Regions from separate parts of the Cedecea sp. Ae19-4 genome, predicted to be linked through region 1. Evidence: predicted binding sites of a transcription regulator. Region 1 holds the regulator's gene; the other holds the start of a gene.
What was found. The regulator Fur, encoded in region 1, represses iron uptake genes when iron is present. The targets are predictions, from matches to a motif close to ATAATAATGAGAACNACTATCAA.

Region 1 (6,103 bases):
CCCTGCAGCCAGAATTTCCTGTCAGTATTCTAATCATGGCAAAAGAACAAACGGACCGTACTACATTAGATCTGTTCGCGGACGAGCGTCGCCCCGGGCGGCCGAAAACTAATCCGCTCTCGCGCGATGAGCAATTGCGTATCAATAAGCGCAATCAGCTGAAGCGCGATAAAGTGCGTGGTTTGAAGCGGGTTGAGCTAAAACTGAACAATGAGGCGGTCGATGCCCTCAACCAGCTGGCTGACGCCCGTAACATCAGCCGCAGCGAACTGATCGAAGAGATGCTGTTCGAGCAGCTTAAAAATCTCGGGTAACGCCTTCAGCCACCCTGCGGGTTATCTGAAATCTCAAAAGGGTGAGCAAAACCATGTTGCAGACTGTGCACCCGGGCGTGATAGCTGTTTCCGCTGCTGGAGCTGTTCTGCTATGATTGCCCTATACGTGGGCATTGAACGGCCAGCATACTATTAAGTTTCAAGAGGTTATTTTACTCATGGCAATCGTAGGCATTTTTTTCGGCAGCGACACCGGTAACACCGAAAATATCGCGAAAATGATTCAAAAACAGCTCGGTAAAGACGTTGCTGAGGTGCATGACATTGCTAAAAGCAGCAAAGAAGATCTCGAAGGTTTCGACATTCTCTTGCTCGGCATCCCGACCTGGTACTACGGCGAAGCCCAGTGTGACTGGGATGACTTCTTCCCTACGCTTGAAGAAGTCGATTTCAACGGTAAACTGGTGGCGCTGTTCGGCTGCGGCGACCAGGAAGACTACGCGGAATACTTCTGTGATGCGCTGGGCACCATTCGCGACATTATCGAACCGCGCGGCGCGGCGATTGTGGGCCACTGGCCAACCGCGGGCTACCACTTTGAAGCCTCCAAAGGCCTGGCGGATGACGACAATTTTGTCGGCCTGGCCATCGATGAAGATCGCCAGCCGGAACTGACCGCTGAGCGCGTTGAGAAGTGGGTTAAACAGGTTTCTGAAGAACTGAATCTGGCGGATATCATTAACGCCTGATTTCTCTGGCGCAAATACAGCATTTGCGCCATCTTGATAGCTTTTAGCAATGAAAATAATTGCTACAAGTTTGTAACTTTCTCGTACATCCCTGTACAATGTCTTCCTGATAGCTTGGCTGATAATTACTGTAAATGGCGACGCCGCCACGATTTTTCAGCCTTATTTTGCACCATACTTGCGGTTCCCATTTAGAAGTAGCAGTTCTATAATGAGACGCATTACTCTTTACGCTCACTGCAGTTTGAGCGAATCGTTAAGCAACAGGACACTTTCCGCATGACTGACAACAATACCGCATTAAAGAAGGCCGGCTTGAAAGTCACGCTTCCTCGATTAAAAATCCTCGAAGTGCTGCAAGAGCCGGTAAATCATCACGTCAGCGCGGAAGACTTATATAAACGTCTGATCGACATGGGCGAAGAAATCGGCCTGGCGACCGTCTATCGCGTGCTGAACCAGTTTGATGATGCAGGGATCGTGACCCGCCATAATTTTGAAGGCGGCAAGTCCGTTTTTGAGTTGACCCAGCAGCATCACCACGACCACCTGATCTGCCTCGACTGCGGTAAAGTGATCGAGTTCAGCGATGATTCTATTGAATCCCGCCAGCGTGAAATTGCCACTCGCCACGGCATCCGCCTGACTAACCACAGCCTCTATCTGTACGGACACTGTGCTGAAGGTGACTGCCGCGAAGACGACACGGCCCACGATCCTAAATAAGTAATCCGCATTAACAAACGCTGCTTCGGTGGCGTTTAAAAGCAAAAACCGGCAGGTTTCCCTTGCCGGTTTTTTTATTGACTGAAAAAGGCTATCAGCTGTTATTGGCGCGAATCTCCTGCCAAATCTTATCGCAGCGTACCTTCGCGGCTTCATCATTGCCGCTCTTTCTTGCCTGGATACATTTCTGGTAATCCAGCACGTTCACCGTTTCTTTCTCAACAAACGCTTTATGCTGTTTTTCCTGGCGCAGTACGTTCAGCACGCTTTGGCAGGCTTCAATTTTATCCGGATTGCCTTCCGCCGTATTGATACAGGCGCTATAGGCCTGCTTCAGGCGTGAATCTTCCGGAGGTGCAGGAGGTTGAACGCAGGCAGACAGCGTGAATACAGCGGCGGTAATCAGCAGAATCTTTTTCATGTTCGGTTCCTTATAAAAAAACGGGCGCTTGCGCGCCCGGTTTCACATCAGAAGATGGTGAACGGAGCAATCACGATGAATTTCACGTCACGCTCATCCTGGAAGATGTTGCCGTACCCACCGCCCCAGCTTGGGATGTCGGAGTGGTTGTCGTACTGAGTGAAGTGCAGTTTGAACAGCGTGCCTTTCGCACGGCCTTCCTGTACGGTATACATGGCGTCGAGGCTGTAAGAAGACTCTTTGATCTTGTTGGAAGCGAGATCCTGGCGGTTACCGGAAGCATCAAGCGCCCATGTAGATGGTTTTGCGTCCCATGCATAAACGTAAGAAGCACCCACTGCCCAACCCGGCAGGTTCCAGTTGCTCAGGTCATACATTGCACCGAAGAACACGGCTTTTTCACCGTTGGCGTTGAAGTCAGAGCGGTTATCCCACCACACATCCAGACGACCGTTGGAAGACGCGTAGGTTGGCGTCATACGCTGCAGGAAGTAACCCTGCTGGCCTTCTGCCTTCACCATGGTCCCTTCCAGACGCAGGTCGACCTGGCCAATTTTATAGCCAAATGTCAGCGCCTGGAGCCATGCGGTGCCATCGTAGATATCATTGATGGTGTTGTTCGCGGCTTTATCACGGGTGCCGTAGAACTGGTAGCTGGTGCTCAGCGGGCTGCCTGCAACGTCGAATTTGTAGCTGGCTTTAGCAAAGTACTGATCAACAAAGCCCTGAGCCTGACCGAATGCGGCTTCCAGAATCAGATCGTTTTTGAAGTCATACTTCGCGCCGATGGAGTGCAGATAGTCAACTTTGGTCTTTTTATCGTTCTGGTAGAACTTGTCGGTTTCAAGGTGCCATGGCGCCTTGTACTCGTTAGTCCACATGTAGGAGAAGCTCAGCGCACCGGCATCACCGTAGTCAAATGCGGCTCCCGCTTCAGCCCCCTGATAAGTACCAGGCATGAAGCTCCAGTGTGGTGCTAACAGCGTTTGACCGGTTGGCTGAATGTAACCTGCGCGAGCCCAAACCGGGCCGTATTTGAATTTGGCCGCCGCTTTATAAAGGCTGATGCCACCTTTATCGCCGGAGTAGTCTTCGTCGTAGGTTTTATTTTTAGAGGAGAATGCGATTTCGTTCGGGTGACCGCTGGCGCTGTCTTCGGCCATTTCAATGGCGGTGAAAGCGGCAATATCAAAACCAAACATATCGGCCGCATAGCCAGACTGGAAGTCGAGGTTGGCGTTCCAGGTTGAGTGCGACAGGTTAGTTTTGTACTTACCGTCGGAGACGTCTTTACGGTCACGTTCACGCTGCCAGTAATAGATGCCGCCGGTCAGCGTGGAGTCATCAACAAAGCCCGCGGCGCTAGCCTGCGGAGCCACGACAAAACCTGAAAGAGCGGTAACGCTTGCAATAGCAAGAGCAAGCGCACTACGTTTGCCACTAAACGTACGCATAGTTAAATTCCTCTTTGACGTAAAAATCATCGTCTGACGTGAAAAGCGCCAATGACGAAAAAAAGTAAAATTGCCTGACGGCTAAAAGCGGTTTTTGCCTAACACACCCGCATTACTGCTGCTCATAGACTATTTTTCGCGACGCGAATTATCAATGACTTTGTATCAGAGATTTCCTGGAGTATGACAGAGAGCACATAATCTATGTGCATTTGTAACAAAATTGCGCAGCAGATTATTAACCCTGATTACGATTGATTTTAAGAATAAAACTTCATTGAGAGCGCTTTCATTATAAGCATCAGGAGATTACGGGGAAGGCATGACTTCCTGTGAGGAAATTTTCACAGAAATGTGAATGAGAATTAATTCGCATCGCGAATGTGCATATAAGGTTAATGACTGGTAATCAAAAAGAAAAAACGCCGCATTTAGCGGCGTTTTCATCAGGCAATAAACGGCAATTATTCGCCGATCTTAGCCCAGGTATCACGCAGGCCAACGGTGCGGTTAAACACCAGTTTTTCCGCCGTCGCATAGCGGCTGTCCAGGCAGAAGTAACCTTCACGCTCGAACTGATATGCCTTACTTTTTTCCGCGTTCTGCAGACTAGGCTCAGCGAAGCCCTGGCGAATGATCAGGGAATCCGCATTAATGGTAGACAGGAAGTCTTCCGCAGCCCCTGGATTCGCGACGCTAAACAAGCGGTCGTACAGACGAATTTCAACCGGCAGCGCGTGTGCCGCGCTCACCCAATGAATAACACCCTTCACCTTGCGACCGTCCGCCGGATCCTTGCTCAGGGTTTCCGGATCGTAGGTGCAGTAAAGTTCGGTGATATTACCTTCTGCGTCTTTTTCTACGCGTTCGGCTTTGATCACATAGGCATTACGCAGGCGAACTTCTTTACCCAGCACCAGGCGCTTGTACTGCTTGTTTGCTTCTTCGCGGAAGTCAGCGCGATCGATATAGATCTCGCGGCTGAACGGCACTTCACGGCTACCCATTTCAGGTTTGTTAGGATGATTCGGCATGGTAACCGTCTCTTCTTCACCTTCAGGGTAGTTAGTGATAATAACTTTTACCGGATCCAGCACGGCCATTGCACGCGGCGCATTCTCGTTAAGATCGTCACGGATGCAGGATTCCAGAGAAGCCATTTCAACGGTGTTGTCCTGCTTGGTTACGCCAATGCGCTTACAGAACTCGCGAATGGATGCTGCGGTATAGCCGCGGCGACGCAGGCCGGAGATAGTCGGCATACGCGGGTCGTCCCAGCCTTCTACAATCTTCTCGGTCACCAGCAGGTTCAGCTTACGCTTGGACATGATGGCGTATTCGAGATTCAGGCGAGAAAATTCGTACTGACGCGGGTGAGCAGGAATGGTGATGTTATCCAGCACCCAATCATACAGACGGCGGTTGTCCTGGAACTCCAGGGTACACAGCGAGTGCGTAATGCCTTCCAGCGCATCGGAAATACAGTGGGTGAAGTCGTACATCGGGTAGATGCACCACTTGTTGCCGGTCTGGTGGTGATCGGCAAATTTAATGCGGTACAGCACCGGGTCGCGCATAACGATGAACGGCGAGGCCATATCGATTTTGGCACGCAGGCAGGCGGTACCCTCGGCAAACTCCCCGTTGCGCATTTTCTCGAACAGCGCGAGGTTTTCCTCAACGCTACGATCGCGGAACGGGCTATTTTTACCGGGCGCAGTCAGAGAGCCACGGTATTCACGAATTTGTTCCGGACTCAGCTCATCAACATACGCCAGTCCTTTATTTATCAGCTCAACGGCATAATTAAAAAGCTGGTCAAAATAGTCAGACGAATAACGCACGCTGCCGGACCAGTGGAAGCCCAGCCATTCAACGTCGTGCTTGATGGACTCTACGTATTCGATGTCTTCTTTTACCGGGTTTGTGTCATCGAAGCGCAGGTTGCATTGCCCCTGGTAATCCTGGGCGATGCCAAAGTTCAGGCAAATAGACTTGGCGTGACCAATATGCAGATAGCCATTTGGCTCAGGCGGAAAACGGGTGCAAATACTGGTGTGCTTACCGTTCGCCAGGTCTTCATCAATAATCTGACGAATAAAGTTAGTTGGGCGGGCTTCAGCCTCACTCATCGCGGGTTCCTCAAAGCGTGTACCTTAGTTAACGGCGTATGATCTAATAAGCGGCCTCGGGAAACAACCTTTAGTTGCATAAATTAGGGTTATCCATGTCGGCTAACGGCACGCAATAAAAAAGCGGCTGACGATTTACGTCAGCCGCTTAAGGCACAAATGCTTACTCAGGAGCGATTATTTGCCTTTAATCTCATACAGTGGCGTTTGGCCTGCAACCACCTGACCTTTAGCCTGGATAACCAGACCGCTGAAGTCGTCGATGTTGCTGCAAACTACCGGGCTAATCATGGAGCGCGCGTTGGCGTTCAGGAAATCGAGATCCATTTCCAGAATCGGCTGGCCG
Region 2 (6,103 bases), 660 kb from region 1:
AATCAATTCCTTCATGCCGGTAATAATGGCCTCGCACCACGCCGCATAATCATGCCCGCTCGACCAGGGGTTAAAGCTCACCTCGTAGCCCTTTTCACGCAGCACGGCTTCAAGCTGTTGCGTATTACGGTAAATACCGCCGTCTGCGCCTTTGCTTTCAAAGCGTCCCGCCTGCAGCCAAAATCGCACCGGCAAGCGCGGGGATGCCTGATACTGACGGGTAAGCCAGCCCGGCGCTTCGCCCTCGGGTGCCCACCAGTAAGAGCCGGACAAACTCAGCACGTTGCCAAACGCTTCGGGATGGCGAAGCGCCACCCAGGCTGAAGCCAGGCCGCCGTAGCTGGAGCCTGCCACGATGGTTTTTTGTGCCGGGGTGGTGATGCCCTGGCGGTGCAGCCACGGCACTAACTCTTCGGCCATAAAATCAGCGAAATTAGGATTGGGCGGCAGCTCTTTTTCACGTCGTTCGCCGTCCAGGCTGTCGATAAACACGGCGTTAACCGGCGGCAGGGCATGACGGGCTATCAGGCCGTCCAGCACATTGGCGAGATGATAACGGTCCTGGTACATACGGCCATCGAACAGCATTAGCGTCCAGCGGGCGGGCTGCCCCCCGCGTGGCCGGTAGACGGCCACTTCCCGACGGTTAGCCAGCTTTTTGCTTTCTACCTGATAGCGAACCAGGGAGCCCTGCCTAATCGGCTCGGCGGTTGCCTGCGGGGTAAAATAGCGGTGGGCGGTCAGGTCCAAAAGCGAGAAACGATTCCAGCGGTCGCCTTTGCCTGCGGGGCTGAATTGCGGGTTAAGCGGGTCAGTCTGGGCCGACACCAGAATCGCCCGGCGCTGGTCGCGCGCGGTGCCTTCCACAAGGGGAACGTCGGGGGCAAGTTTGTACTGCATTAGCGTATCAGCCGGTACCACATAGCTGCGATACCAGACGTCGGACTGCCCGAGGCGGAACATCGGGTCATGGTCACCGGCCGGTGAACCGAGCACGAACACGTTGCCCTGTGCGCCTCGCCACAGGAACGTCACGCGTTTGCGGCTGGCATCGATGGGCTCAACCAGCGGCGTGCCCTGCTCGCGCCTTTCCTGCCAGAAAGCTTCCGTACTTGCGCCGTGGCTCAAAGCCTGCTCAAGCGCCAGCAGTGCCGGGCTTTCCGGGGATTGTTCGTCGTTACGCTTGAGCGGCACGGTTTCACGGATCTGCCAGCGAAACAGCCAGCGCCTGCCGGGCTCACCGCGAAGCACCAGCGTAGAAGGCTGACCGACGGGCAGGGCAAAAAGCGGATTGTGCTGGCCATCCACCGGCCCATTTTCCACCAGCGAACGCCAGAGCCTGCCTTTGCTGTCTACCAGGCTGGCGTCGGTTACGCCGCTCAACCGGACGTTGGCGTAATTTTCACCCAGCGCCGGAAGGGCAAAGCAGATTTCGCCGCTGGCGTCGAACTTCCCATCCTGCTCACCCTGGCTGCCGGTAAAAGTACAGGTCGCGGCCACCGCCGACGCTGAACAAAGTCCCAACATTAATGCGCTCCACGCGGCTCTCATCGTGTTTATCATTCCTGATAAAAAAGTGCACACACGCTAATGCAAATGAGATTGATTTGCAATAACATTGCGAGTCGTTGCGTTTTACGACAAAACGTAACAGGAGAGAAAGGCGAACTTAATTCACCTAATCACATGGGATGTTACGGTCATGCACTTTAAAAATAATAAGGTAACCTGCGGCCTTTGGCTGATGGGATTCAGTGCCCTGGGGATGGGAAACGGCGTTCAGGCGCAGGAGCGGCAGGGCAGCGAGGAAACTCTGGTTGTCACCGGCTCCGTTAGCGAGGATCCTTCTGCGCCGCTGAAGGGGATGGTGGCTACCAAAACGCTGTCTGCAACGAAAACCGCGGCTGATTTGCTCCAAACGCCGCAGTCGGTTTCGGTGATTACCCGCGACCAAATGAACGCGCAGGATGTTACCTCCGTGTCGCAGGCTTTGCGCTATTCGGCCGGGGTGCTGACGGAGTATCGGGGCAGTTCGAACCGCAACGATGAGGTGTTTGTGCGCGGCTTCAGCTATGTCCCAAAATATCTTGATGGACTGAGCTACGGCGCAACAGCGTCTTCCCAGACCGGGACGTTTGACCCGTGGCTGCTTGAGCGCGTGGAGCTGGTGCGCGGCCCGGCATCCGTGTTGTTCGGCCAGGTGAACCCCGGCGGGCTTATCAGCATGACCAGCAAGCGGCCGACAAGGGAAGCGATACATGAAGTGCAGTTCCGCTCAGGCAACCAGCATCTGGCCGAGGGGGCTTTTGATTTTGGCGGCTCGCTAAGCGACGATAATCGGGTGCTTTATCGCCTGAACGGCATCGCACGCACGCAGCACAGCCAGGTGGCCGATTACAAAGAGCAGCGCCTGGCGATTGCGCCGGCGCTGCTCTGGTATCCCAACGAGCAGACTCGTTTTACTTTACTGACCAGCTACCAGAAAGACCCGAAGGCGGGCTATCGTAACTTCCTGCCTGCCGCAGGCCTGGTGACGGAAACCACGGCGGGGTATATCCCGCTGGACTTTAACGTTAGCGATCCCAATTACGACCAGTCGTGGCGCGAGCAAACGATGGTGGGCTATGAGTTCGAGCACAGCTTCAACGATATCTTCACCTTCCGCCAGAACGCCCGTTACGCCAGCATCAAACAGAAGTACCGTTACCTCGTGTATTCCACCTCAAAAAGCGAGACGCTACTTTCGCGCCGTGCGCAGCGAGAAACGCGTGATACCGATGAGTTTGGCGTGGATAACCAGCTTGAGGCGCAGTTTGATACCGGCGCGCTGGGGCATACGCTGTTAGGCGGCCTGGATTACAAGTCTAACCATGACCGGCAGCAGCTCAGCCGCGGCACCGGGGCGAAATACGATCTGTACTGGCCGAATCCGGTATATGGCCTCAATGTGGACGAAAGCACCTTCAGTGCGGTGAACGACGACCAGCAGAATCTCGACCAGACGGGCGTGTACCTGCAGGATCAGCTCAGCTGGAACAACTGGCAACTGCTGCTTTCCGGGCGTTATGATTGGGCCGAAGTGCGCACGACGGACAGGTTAAAAAGTAAAACGACGCAGCAGAATGACAGCAAGTTCACCTGGCGTACGGGGCTGCTTTACGCCTTTGATTTCGGCCTGTCGCCGTATATCAGCTACAGCACCTCGTTTGAACCCAATCTGCAGACCAACCGTGCGCCAGGCGCTGCGCCGTTCGACCCAAGCCTGGGCAAGCAGACCGAAGTGGGCCTGAAGTATCAGCCGCTGAAAGAGACCTTCATGACGCTGGCGCTGTTCGATCTCCGCCAGACAAACGTTGGGACCTACAACAGCGCGCTGGGTTGGTTTGAAAACGCCGGTGAAATTCGTTCTAAAGGGCTGGAGGCGGAGGTGCATTCCACGCTGTTTAACAGCCTCAACCTGATAGGCTCTTACACCTGGACGGATGCGGAAACCGTGAGCACCACCGTGGCGGGCACCGAAGGAAAAACGCCCGCGCGTGTTCCAACACATATGGCGTCGGCGTGGGGCAGTTACACTATTCCTGAAGGCCTGCTGAAAAACCTGACGGCAGGTGTCGGGGTTCGCTACATCGGGACCAGCTATGGCGATGCGAAAAATACCTTTAAAGTGGCGGCCGTGGATCTCTATGACGCCATGCTGCGTTACGAGCTGGGAGAAGTGAGCCCTGATTTAAAAGGGGCCGCCCTGCAGTTCAACGTCAATAATCTGTCGGACACGAAATACGTGGCGTCCTGCGCGTCGGATTCAGCCTGTTTCTACGGCATTGGCCGCACCTTAACCGCCACCGTCAGCTATCGCTGGTAAGGAGAACTTTTGCGCTATCTGCTTATGGCGCTTATCGCACTCGCTGCTCCCTCGGGGGCAGCGGTCATTGCGGATAAGCCCTACACGCTGGCGAATACGCTGGTACACAGTCTGCATTCGCCGGAAAACGGTGAGTATAAAATTATGGTTTCCTGGCCTGAAGGCGAAGCGCCGTCAGAAGGCTGGCCGGTGATTTACCTTCTGGACGGTGAGTCCGTCTTCCCCGGCGCGGTGTCGCTGATGCAGCGCCTGAGCTGTGAGCGTTGCCCGTTGGCGCCGGGCGTGGTGGTGGCGATTGACTACCCGGAAAACAGCCGCCGGGAGCGGGATTATCGACCTGCGGTAGAAAAAGTGGTGCTGGAGCCGAATCCGGCAGGGGGCACTTATCCGCCTGGCGTCCCCGGCGAGGCGCAGAAATTCTGGCGGTTTATCGACGCTGAACTCCGGCCCTGGGTCGAAAAGCAGTGGAAAATCAATCCGCAGCGGCAGGCGCTTTTTGGGCACTCCTATGGCGGTCTGTTCACCACCTGGCTGTTTATGACCTCGCCGGGCGCTTTCCAGCATTATTACGCCTCAAGCCCATCGGTGTGGTGGAACGACCGCTATCTGCTGCGAATGGCGCAAAACTGGCGGCCTGATAAGGGAAATGCTCAGCTATCGCTCTCCGTGGGAAGTTATGAACAGTCGTTGCAGCCGCAGGAGGCCAGGCTGTCGGAAGAGAAGCGCGCCACGCTATTAAAACATCGTGGGCAGCGAGCGATGGTAGACGGGAACCGCGAAATGGCTAATGTCCTGATAGCTAACGCCCCGACCCGGGTTGATTTTACGCTGGTAGAAGGGCAGAGCCACCTGACCGTTGCCCCGTTGGTTCTGCATGGGGCGCTTATCAATCACTTTGCGAAATCAGAATAAAAAAAAGCCCATCATCAAGATGGGCAAAGACTACACACAGCAATTCGTTGTTTCACTCAGGGGATTTCGATGTTTATAAATCAACGTGTTGATTCATAACCGTGAGTTAAATAGTAGGCATCTCACTAAGTGGCGTCACTCAGATTCGTCTCAATCGTTAACAGAAGGTAAATAACTTGAGGCAGCATAGCCCGGAATGGGGACTTCAATGGCCGGAATAGCGAAGGGAAAATGCGTTATTGATTAGATTTATTAACCATTTGCGTTAAGTCACTGCTTTAGGCGCAAGCTATTCTGTCGTTAAAAAAGTTCCTGTGGAGATGTAGAGGATGTGAACGGAAACTTAGCTGTTGTTGCATAGAGGGTTTGAGCGAACAGGAACTCCTCAAACCCTCCGCATCCTTATTTCTTCACATTCAGCGTCTGCTGCTCCTCAAGCAGTTCGACCACCTCTTGTGGATCGTCCTGTGGGGCAGGCGCCTCGTGCATCCAGACCGAAATCAGGCGATAAGAAACCGCCAGCAGCACCGGGCCGATAAACAGGCCAATCATCCCGAAGGCAATCAAGCCGCCGATCACGCCGGAAAGAATCAGAATCATCGGCAAGTCCGCGCCCATGCGAATAAGCACCGGGCGAATCACGTTATCCATGGTGCCAACGACACAACTCCATACCAGCAGCACCGTCCCCCAGGTGGTATCGCCGCTCCAGTACAGCCAGATAATGGCGGGCACCAGAATCACCAGCGGGCCAAGCTGAATCAGGCAGCTAAGCACCATCAGCACCGTAAGCAGCGCGGCGTAAGGAATGCCGGACACCGCCAGGCCAATACCGCCCAGTACACCCTGTGCTAGCGCGGTGACAACCACGCCCAGCGCTACGGCGCGAATTGCCTGGCCGGCCAGCAGTACGGCAGCATCACCGCGTTTGTCCGCGAGGCGGAAGGCGAAATGACGAATGCCGTTCCCCAGCGTCTCACCTTTGGCATACAGCAGCACGCTGAACAGCAGCATCAGGCCGAGATGCACCAGCAGAGTACCTATGTGTACGGCCTGACCAAGGAACCAACTGGTCGTCGTGCCGATATAGGGCCGGATCTTTTCCATAATCGCACTGCCGCCGCTGCTCACCAGCGTGTTCCAGCCGCTGTAAAGTTTATCGCCAATAAGTGGGACGCTGTGCAGCCATTCGAAGGCGGGCAGCGCCATGTGCCCTTTGGTCGCCCAGTTAATCACCGGGCCGCTGTTGTCCACCAGGCTGTTCACTAACATCGCGACCGGGATGACAAACAGCATCAGCAGGAGCAGCGTCATCACCAGCACCGC

Region 2: a site for Fur is predicted at 1,591-1,613, ahead of AAIE02_RS05245 (TonB-dependent siderophore receptor). Genes of this name have one in related genera too.

Annotation. Positions count from the first base shown of each region.
Region 1 is NZ_JBCHWG010000001.1:430,928-437,030, reverse strand. It holds gene ybfE (LexA regulated protein) at 36-314, shown strand; gene fldA (flavodoxin FldA) at 494-1,024, shown strand; gene fur (ferric iron uptake transcriptional regulator) at 1,304-1,750, shown strand; gene AAIE02_RS02005 (ChiQ/YbfN family lipoprotein) at 1,845-2,171, opposite strand; gene chiP (chitoporin ChiP) at 2,219-3,625, opposite strand; gene glnS (glutamine--tRNA ligase) at 4,090-5,757, opposite strand; gene nagE (N-acetylglucosamine-specific PTS transporter subunit IIBC) at 5,935-6,103, opposite strand, start outside.
Region 2 is NZ_JBCHWG010000001.1:1,088,820-1,094,922, forward strand. It holds gene AAIE02_RS05240 (alpha/beta hydrolase-fold protein) at 1-1,551, opposite strand, end outside; gene AAIE02_RS05245 (TonB-dependent siderophore receptor) at 1,703-3,865, shown strand; gene AAIE02_RS05250 (alpha/beta hydrolase) at 3,875-4,777, shown strand; RNA gene rprA (antisense sRNA RprA) at 4,774-4,880, opposite strand; gene ydiK (AI-2E family transporter YdiK) at 5,180-6,103, opposite strand, start outside.